Regions from separate parts of the Mesorhizobium sp. P2_A12 genome, predicted to be linked through region 2. Evidence: riboswitches for the same ligand, from Rfam matches in the RefSeq annotation. Region 2 holds a riboswitch; the other holds the start of a gene.

Region 1 (4,413 bases), on a different contig from region 2:
CGGCTGAGCGGGGAAGGTCGTCTCGGACGAAGGACCAGTTGAGGATCGTCACCGGGCCGGTAAGCATGCCCTTCACCGGCTTCGGCGTCAGCGACTGGGCATCTCGCCACCAGTGTACTGTCATCGGATTTTGTCGCGACACATCTCCAATGATGATCGGGGGGCGCACAAAGCGCGAGCCATAGCTCTGCACCCAGCCGTGTTGCGTGAAGGCGAAGCCGCAGAGCTGCTCAGCGAAATACTGCACCATATCGTTGCGCTCGAATTCGCCGTGGACCAGCACATCGAGTCCGATCTCTTCTTGCCAGCGAACGGCGGCTTCTATCTCTTTCTTCAGGAACGCCTCGTAGTCGACGTAACTCAGCTCGCCCTTGGCATGAGCTGCCCGCGCCTTGCGAACCTCGGCTGTTTGCGGGAAGGAGCCGATCGTCGTGGTGGGGAAGAAAGGCAAACCAAACGTGTCGGCCTGAAGCTTGGAGCGCACGTCGAATGCGCTCTTCCGGCGCGTCATGGCGACCTTGATGCTGGCGACCCGGCCTTCGACGAGCGGATCATGCACCTTCGCGGATGTCGCGCGAATGGCGGCAGCCTGAGCCGACGCCTCCAGTTCGGCGGCGACCGCGTCCCGGCCTTCGGCCAGCGCACGGGCGAGCACGACCAGCTCGTCGGCTTTTTGCGCCGCGAAGGCGAGCCACGACTTCACATCCGCATCGAGGGCCGTCTCCATGTCCAGGTCGATCGGCACATGCAGCATCGAGCAGGACGGGGCGATCTCCACGCGGTCCAGCGGCCAGCCGGCGACGATCGGCTTGATGCGGTCAAGTATGGCAGGCAGGTTCGCGCGCCACACGTTGCGGCCGTCGATCAGCCCGAGCGAGAGCACAAGGTCCTTCTGCGCGAGCCGGCCGACGGTCTCCAACTGCTCTGGAGCGCGCACGAGATCGACATGCAGTCCCGCCACGGGCAGGGAAATCGCGGTCTCGAGATTGTCGCCCAGCGATCCGAAATAGGTAGCGACCATGATCTTCAACTCCGGTGCTGCTTTCGACAGCCGGCAGTAGGCGAATTGGAGCGCATCCCGTTCGTTGGGAATCAGATCCAGCACGAGCGCCGGCTCATCGATCTGCACCCAATCGGCTCCCGCGAGCTTCAGCCTCCGCAGGAGCTCCTCGTAGACGGGCAGCAGCCGTGGCAGGAGCGCGATAGGGTTGAAACCTTCCTCAGGTGACTTCGCCAACTTGAGAAAGGTAACCGGTCCAAGCAGGACCGGGCGCGTGTGGATGCCGAGCGCCCTGGCCTCGAGGAAATGATCGACCGGTTTCGCCGACGAGAGGGCAAAGCTCTGATCGTCGGTAAGTTCCGGCACAATGTAGTGATAGTTGGTGTCGAACCACTTGGTCATTTCCATCGCGGCAAGGCCATGCCCGTTGGCCGCATGCTTGTCACCAGCATGTCCACAATCCGCGGCCTGACCTTGGTTGCCGCGCGCCATGGCGAAATAGGTATCGAGTGGGACCTCGCCGTCAGTCCAGGCGTATCGTGCCGGCACGGCGCCGACCATGGCGACGGTGTCGAGCACATGGTCATAAAGCGAGAAATCGCTGGACGGGATTTTCGACACGCCGTGGTCGTGCTGCTCCCTCCAGCTGGCGGCGCGTAGCCCCTTCGCCGTCGCGAGCAGGTCGGCAGCGGGAGATTTTCCGGACCAGTAGCTTTCAAGCGCGAATTTTAGTTCCCGCCGTCGACCGATACGCGGCACGCCGAGCGTTGCCACAGGAATTTGTTGAGAGACAGTCATGCCATACCCCGATGGTTGGGGCGTGGGGACAAGGAACGCGCGAGCAGGCGGCACGAAGCCGGGCTACCGCGACCACCGAGACACCCCGCCCGTGGACGTTGTTCGTCGTGGCAGGTCTCCTGGCTCGCGGGTCAAAGCCTCTGCCCGTCTTCCCGAGGCCGTTCGCCTCAGTGACACCAATGGGCTTGGCTCGCCGCTAACAGTTGCGGGGGCAGCGCCGGCATCGCACCGGCTTCCCTCTTAGCTCCGCTACGGCAGTGCCGCGCGGAGAACCACGACATGCGCACAATCACAGCAGCTTCGCTCCTTGTCAATACATATAACGAGATGTTTATGTGATGATGCGAATAATGCCCTTGCGCTGATCGGTCTCTTTCGCCCAAAGCCGCATACGATGCCGCCTCTCATCAGTGCAGGCTCGGAGAGGTCCTTGTCCCCATCGGCGACGCCGGATCAGATCGAGGTCGCCGGGCTCAAAGGGCGTAAAGTCGGGCCAGGTCGTCACGGTCAGCCGGGAAATCCCGGTATTTGTTCCCGCTCGGCTTCGCTCAGCGTGCTTGCGCACTCGCCCATCAGCACGCTGATAACCATGTCCGGAAGCGGAAAGGAGAGGTGGCGCCTCAGGTCGGCGGAACTGGGGCTGGGCCTCCAGCGTCTCGAACAACTGAGCGGCGATCGCCTCGACCTGCTGCGCGAGCAGCTTCACCCTGCGATTGCTGAAGGCCGGCGCCACGATCGTGCGTAACCGGGCATGCTCGCCCCCCTCGTGCGAGACCAGCCACCCCGGCGAACCGAGAATCACCGAATCCGGGGTGAATGCCGCACTCTCTAAGCGACGGAAGGGCGGAAGCTGACCGGCAGGCGCTGCGGGCAGCGAATGACGTAAGACGGCATGTAGACGACGTCCTCCGCGGCGATGGTCAGGGCCAGATCCTCCAGCCGCCCGAACAGCGCGGGGAAGGCGCAGCGCAATTCCAGGCGCGCCAGCGCAGCGCCCAGGCAGGAATGCGGCCCCTCGCCGAATGACAAATGCGGGTTGTGCCGCCGGGTGACATCGAACCTGTCGGCGCCGGGACCGAAGGCCTTTTCGTCCCGGTTCGCCGCATGGAACGCCATCAGGACGGCATCGCCGCGGCGGACCATGCATCCGTCGATCTCCACGTCCTGGGTGGCATAGCGGAACGGCAGATTGGCCGCTGAGCTGCCCCAGCGCAGGATCTCCTCGATCGCCTGTGACCAAGGAACTTGGCCGCTGCGCACCAGGTGCAGTTGCTGCGGATGCGTCAGCAATGCCAGCACGCCATTGCCGATGACGCTGGCGGTGGTCACGAAGCCCGCAGAGAGCACCATGAACAGCATGTCGATGAGCTCGGTGTCGGAAACGAGCTCGCCTTTGTCACGGGCGACGATCAGGGCCGAAGCCAGATCATCGCCGAGCTGGCCCCGCTTGAGCGCGATAAGGCGACGGAAGAACTCCGGGATGCGCTGCCGCGTCTGTCGCACCTCTTCGGCTGTGGCGGAGGTGTTGGCCAGGCTGTAGGTGAGCGCGACGATCTCTTCACGCTGTTCGTCCGGCAAACCGAACAGTTCGGCAATCACGTTGGTGGGCAGCGGAACGGCGAACTCGCACATCAGATCGGCACTGCCGCCGCGCTGCGCCATCTCGGCCAGGAGTCGATCGACGCATTGTTCGATCCGTGGCGCCAGCAAGGCGATACGACTGGGCGCGAAGCTGCTGGACAGCAGGCCGCGCAAGCGACGGTGATCGGCGCCGTGCGCCGTGGTCATGTTGTCCACTTTGCATATCCCGATCAGCGGATGATCCTCGGGAATCTCGCCGTCCTGCAGCGCCCGCCACTGTCGCCAGTCCTTGTTGAAACGGTGGTCGGAAAGCATCTGCCTGAGCGTCTGGTGACGGCCTGCCGCCCAGGCCACCACACCGCCTGGCAGCGACACTCGCGCCATCCCCCCCTGCTGCAGAATCGCAGAAGAAAGACGATCAAGTTGCGTGGGAGCGGCCGGCACACCGATCACGTCGCAATGATCGTTTTCTACGCGCATGCCAACAACTCCTTTAAGAACCATCGCGGGTCCACTTCTCGGCACGGATGATCCGCGCGCGGACTTCGAAAAGTGCCCCTTTTGTGTGGTTCGTCCTCAGAAGCGGTAGGTGAGACCTGCGCCTATCAACCAGGGATCGAGCTTGGCCTTGCCCGTGAGCTTGGCGCCGGCGACAGTGACGTCGAAGTCGGGCTTGAGGAAAAGCTTCTTCACGTCGAAGTTGACGCCCCAGTGCCGATCTACCATGTAGTCGAATCCAACCTGCAGCGCGGCGCCGAATGTGTTCTTGACCTTGAGATCATCGGCGCTGCCGACTTGCTGATGATAGAAGATCGTATAGTTCACGCCGGCGCCGACATAGGGCGTGAAGGCGCCGAAATCGGTAAAATGATACTGCAATGTCACCGTTGGCGGCAGCAGCCAAACCTTGCCGACCTTGCCAAGCCCGCCGATCGCACCTTGGCCATCGATGTTGGCATAGGTGGTGCCGAGTATGAGTTCGGCGGCGATGTTGTCCGTGAAGAAGTACGAAATATCGAGTTCCGGCGTCACGG
Region 2 (4,413 bases):
TGCGCAATCCGAAAGTGTTCCTGTTCGACGAGCCGCTGTCTAACTTAGACGCCGCACTGCGGGTCGCCACCCGCATCGAGATCGCCAAGCTCAAGGAATCGATGCCCAACACGACCATGATCTACGTCACCCACGACCAGGTCGAGGCGATGACGCTGGCCGATCGCATCGTGGTGCTCAAGGAAGGCCATATCGAGCAGGTCGGCACGCCGATGGACCTCTACAAGAAGCCCGGCAACCTGTTCGTTGCCCAGTTCATCGGCTCGCCGGCCATGAACATTCTGCCGGCTACCATCGACAAGACCGGAAACCCGACCGTCATCAGCCATGTCGGCGGGCGCAAGGCAAGCGTGCCGATCGCGACGCCGGCTTCGGCAAAGGGTGCTGCGGTGAGTTTCGGCGTGCGGCCGGAAGATCTGATCATCGCCAGCGGCACGGACTATCTGTTCGAGGGGACGGTCGACTATGTCGAGCAACTCGGCGAGGTCCAGCTTGTCTATGTCGACATCGGCCGCGCCGACCTGCCCCTGGTGACCAAGCTGCCTGGCAATGTCGAGGTCAAACGCGGTGCGACGCTGCGGCTGAGCGCGGACGCGAACGACCTTCACATCTTCGACGCGGACGGGCACTCCTTCTCGCTCCGTCAGCCGGAAGTAAAGGCGGCTTGAGACAGAACCAAGTCTCGACACGAAAAGAGSGGCGGGGCCCGCCGCTCTTTTTTGGAAATCAACTTCGGCTGTTAGTGATTGCCGAAGAGGTCGCGGTCGGCGCTCTGAGGGGCGGACTTCTCTACGTCACCCGACGAGTTGAGCAGCTTGCCGACGAAACCACCGCTGCTGCGGATCGAGCTCGTTTGCGAGTTGTCAACCGAACCGACAGCAGGCTGGTTTGCGCCATTCGAACCGTAGTTGTCGCTGGCGGCGAAAGCGCTGCCGGAGATCGCCAGGACGGCGGCGGCAGCAAGCATGATCTTCTTCATTTCAAGTCTCCTGAATTCTGGTTTTCGCCAGGACGGCGGGAGAGCCCGCCGCCCCTGGGAATCGGCTGTTAGTTGTTGCCGAAGAGGTTACGGTTGCTACCCTGGGCAGGCGTCTGAGCAGCCGGCTCCGACTTCTTGGTCGAAGCGGTGTACGAGCTGTCGACAGCAGCGGTGGCTGCCGGGGCATTCGAACCATAGTGGTCGCTGTTCGCGAAGGCGCTGCCGGAAATGGCCAGAAGGGCGGCGGCAGTGAGGATGATCTTTTTCATTTTTTGGTACTCCAGTATTTCTTATTTTTGCCGTCCGTCTAGCGGCGTGTCTTGGAAAGAAATCGCGTCGTTCCGGACAGCCCCGATGTGGGAGAGCCATCCAGTCATTTCCAATCACGAAGTTGTTCCGCGTGGACCAAGAATCCACCACTTGAAATTGTGCCAGGGGTTTCCACACTCAATGTTTTTCTAAGTTATATCAAATAGTTGTACAAAACAGCCACCCCGATCACCAACTGTGTCGGAGGCCCAGCGTTCACACGTCCTGCACGCACCGTCAACAGAAACGAACCGTTCGGTTCGATTTTAGAGGCTGCTAATAGTCACTTTTCGATACCGATAGCCTTCTTTGCTTCCCGACAAGGGGGCAGATTCGGCGATATTGCAGCCGGCTATGGTTGCCCAAGAGATAGGGCTTCCGCTCCGCGATCGCCCACCGGAACGTTTCGCAAGCGTGTCGCGCCGCATGGATACGATGTCGTTTTCATGCCGATGGCGCGCCCGCGATCGTGATTAGATCATGCCATCTCAGGTGCCGCTTCGTGACGACGAGGTGGAGAATTGGGAAGCCGGTCAGAATCCGGCGCTGCCCCCGCAACGGTGGTGGAGTTCAAGTCGCAACGGGAGACCACTGGGCAATCGCCTGGGAAGGTGTCGCGATGGTCCGCAAGGACAACTCCAGAGCCCGGAAACCAGCCCGAGATGTCTAGACTCGACTGATCGCGGTGGGCGGTCAAGAGGTGGATAGTGCATGTCCGGCGGATCGCCGGCCTGCGTCCAATCCTTCCTCCGTCACCACCAGTTCAGTCCTTAGAAACGAGGACAGGACATGGATGCTCGCAACGACATGCTGAGGCTCTTGAGTGGGCGCCGGCAAGGCTTTTCGCTGGAACAGCCCTTCTACACCGATCCAGACTATTTCAAGCTCGACATGGAGCTGATCTGGTATCGCGACTGGCTGTTCATCGGTCATGATTGCGAGCTGCCGAAGCCGGGCAGTTACATCACGGCGCAGATTGGCGACTATCCAGTCGTGCTTGTCCGCGACCAGAAGGGCAATATCAACGCCTTCCACAATTCCTGCCGCCATCGCGGCAGCCGCGTCTGCAATTCCGACAAGGGCACGGCGGCAAAGCTGGTCTGCCCCTATCACCAATGGACCTATGAGCTGGACGGAAGGCTGTTGTTTGCCAGGCAGATGGCCGACGGTTTCGACAAGAGCCAGTTCGGCTTGAAGCCAGTCGCCTGCGAAAGCGTCGGTGGCTACATTTTCATCTGCCTGGCCAAGGAGCCGGCGGATTTCGCACCGATGCGCGCGATGATCGAGCCCTACCTTTTGCCGCACCGGCTGCGCGAGGCCAAGGTGGCGTTCGAGTCGACCATTGTCGAGAAGGGCAACTGGAAGCTGGTCTGGGAAAACAACCGCGAGTGCTATCATTGCGCCGGCAATCATCCGGAGCTCTGCAAGACGTTTCCGGAGGCACCCACGGTGACCGGCGTGCAAGGCGCCGACAGCGACCCGGAAATGCTTGCGCACTGGGCGAAATGCGAAGCAGCCGGCCTGCCAAGCAAATTCCGCATCGACCCGGCCGGACAGTACCGCGCCACCCGCGCGCCGCTGTTGCGCGACGCCGTCAGCTACACGATGACGGGAAAGCGTGCGGTCAAGAAGAACCTGTCCGACAGCGTTTCGACCGACCGCATCGGTTCCCTGCTGCTCTATCACTATCCGACGACCTGGAACCACATCCTGGGCGACCACGCCGTCACCTTCCGGGTGTTGCCGATCAGCGCCACGGAGACGGCGGTAACGACCAAATGGCTGGTCCACAAGGATGCGGTCGAAGGCGTCGATTACGATCTCGACGAACTCACCCACGTCTGGACCGAGACGAACGACCAGGACCGGCGGATCGTCGAGGAAAACGCCTTCGGCATCCTGTCGCCCGCCTACGAGCCCGGCCCCTATTCGGAGCTGCATGAGGGTGGCGTCATCCAGTTCGTCGAGTGGTACGCGTCGTTCATCGGCCCGCGCCTTGCCGAAGGCGGCCGGCCGGCGCTGCGCAGCGTTGCCTAGTGCATGTCGCCCAAAAGTGCGCAGTGGTTTTGGGATCTCGACATGCATAGGGCAATAGTGAGGACAAAAGGATGAATGCGATGACCGATCTCGGCCTCTATCGCCATCTCGACCAGATGACGCCCTGGAACGACAGGCTCCAGGTGCTGGAAGTGATCGGCGTCAGCGACGAAGCGCCTGATGTGAAGACCTTCACCTTCCGCTCCGACAACCAGACCTGGTTCCGCTACAAGCCGGGTCAGTTCGTGACGCTGGAACTGCCGACCGCCGACGGGCCGCTGATGCGCACCTATACGCTGTCGTCTTCGCCATCGCGGCCGTTCTCGATCGCAGTGACGATCAAGGCGCAAGCGGGCAGCATCGGCACACGCTGGATGTTCGATCATCTGACGCCCGGTTCGCACGTCAAGGCCTATGGGCCGACCGGCGACTTTTCGCTGCACAGCCACCCGGCGGCCAAGTACCTGTTCATTTCAGCCGGCTCCGGCGTGACGCCGATGATGTCGATGCTACGCTGGCTCAATGACTGCGCGCCATGGACCGATGTCGGGTTCGTCAACTGCGCACGGCGCCCGGAAGAGATCATTTTCCGCAAGGAGCTCGAACTGCTCGGCAGCCACATGCCGGGTCTGTCGCTCGGTTTCATGATCGAGGAGCGGTCCAGCCGCGAGGGCTGGTTCGGCCATATGGGCCGCATCGACGCGATCCGGCTGCCCTTGCTGGCGCCCGATTTCCGCGAGCGCGAAATCTTCTGCTGCGGCCCCGATCCCTTCATGCGCGCCGTGCGCGGCATGCTAGACGCCGCCGGCTTCGACATGACGAAATACCACCAGGAGAGCTTTGCCGCGCCTGTTGTGGAGGAGATCCCGGCACCGTTCACCTTGCCGGCGGAAGACGGCGCCGCGGTTGTCGTCGAAGCCGCGACGCCGATCCGGTTTTCGCTTTCGGATGTCGAGGCCGAATGCGTCGCCGGCCAGACCGTGCTGCAGACGGCCCGCGCCTCGGGCGTGCGGATTCCCGCCGCCTGCGAGTTCGGCCTCTGCGGAACCTGCAAAGTGAAGAAGGTCGCGGGCGATGTCGAGATGAGC

The links. Region 2 has a riboswitch for cobalamin ahead of AC1DZU_RS02735 (aromatic ring-hydroxylating oxygenase subunit alpha). Riboswitches for the same ligand answer to the same signal wherever they lie in the genome.
Region 1: it holds a riboswitch for cobalamin, as region 2 does, so the genes downstream of both, metE (5-methyltetrahydropteroyltriglutamate--homocysteine S-methyltransferase) here and AC1DZU_RS02735 (aromatic ring-hydroxylating oxygenase subunit alpha) in region 2, are expected to answer to the same signal.

What each region holds. Positions count from the first base shown of each region.
Region 1 covers NZ_JBFUCU010000028.1:22,771-27,183, reverse strand. Annotated here, with positions in the region: gene metE (5-methyltetrahydropteroyltriglutamate--homocysteine S-methyltransferase) at 1-1,774, opposite strand, end outside; cobalamin riboswitch at 1,891-2,090, opposite strand; partial or broken gene AC1DZU_RS32295 (cytochrome P450) at 2,366-2,660, opposite strand; gene AC1DZU_RS32290 (cytochrome P450 family protein) at 2,627-3,859, opposite strand; gene AC1DZU_RS32285 (OmpW/AlkL family protein) at 3,956-4,413, opposite strand, start outside.
Region 2 covers NZ_JBFUCU010000001.1:559,517-563,929, reverse strand. Annotated here, with positions in the region: gene AC1DZU_RS02750 (ABC transporter ATP-binding protein) at 1-668, shown strand, start outside; gene AC1DZU_RS02745 (DUF680 domain-containing protein) at 740-979, opposite strand; gene AC1DZU_RS02740 (DUF680 domain-containing protein) at 1,048-1,248, opposite strand; cobalamin riboswitch at 1,762-1,963, shown strand; gene AC1DZU_RS02735 (aromatic ring-hydroxylating oxygenase subunit alpha) at 2,078-3,325, shown strand; gene AC1DZU_RS02730 (FAD-binding oxidoreductase) at 3,406-4,413, shown strand, end outside.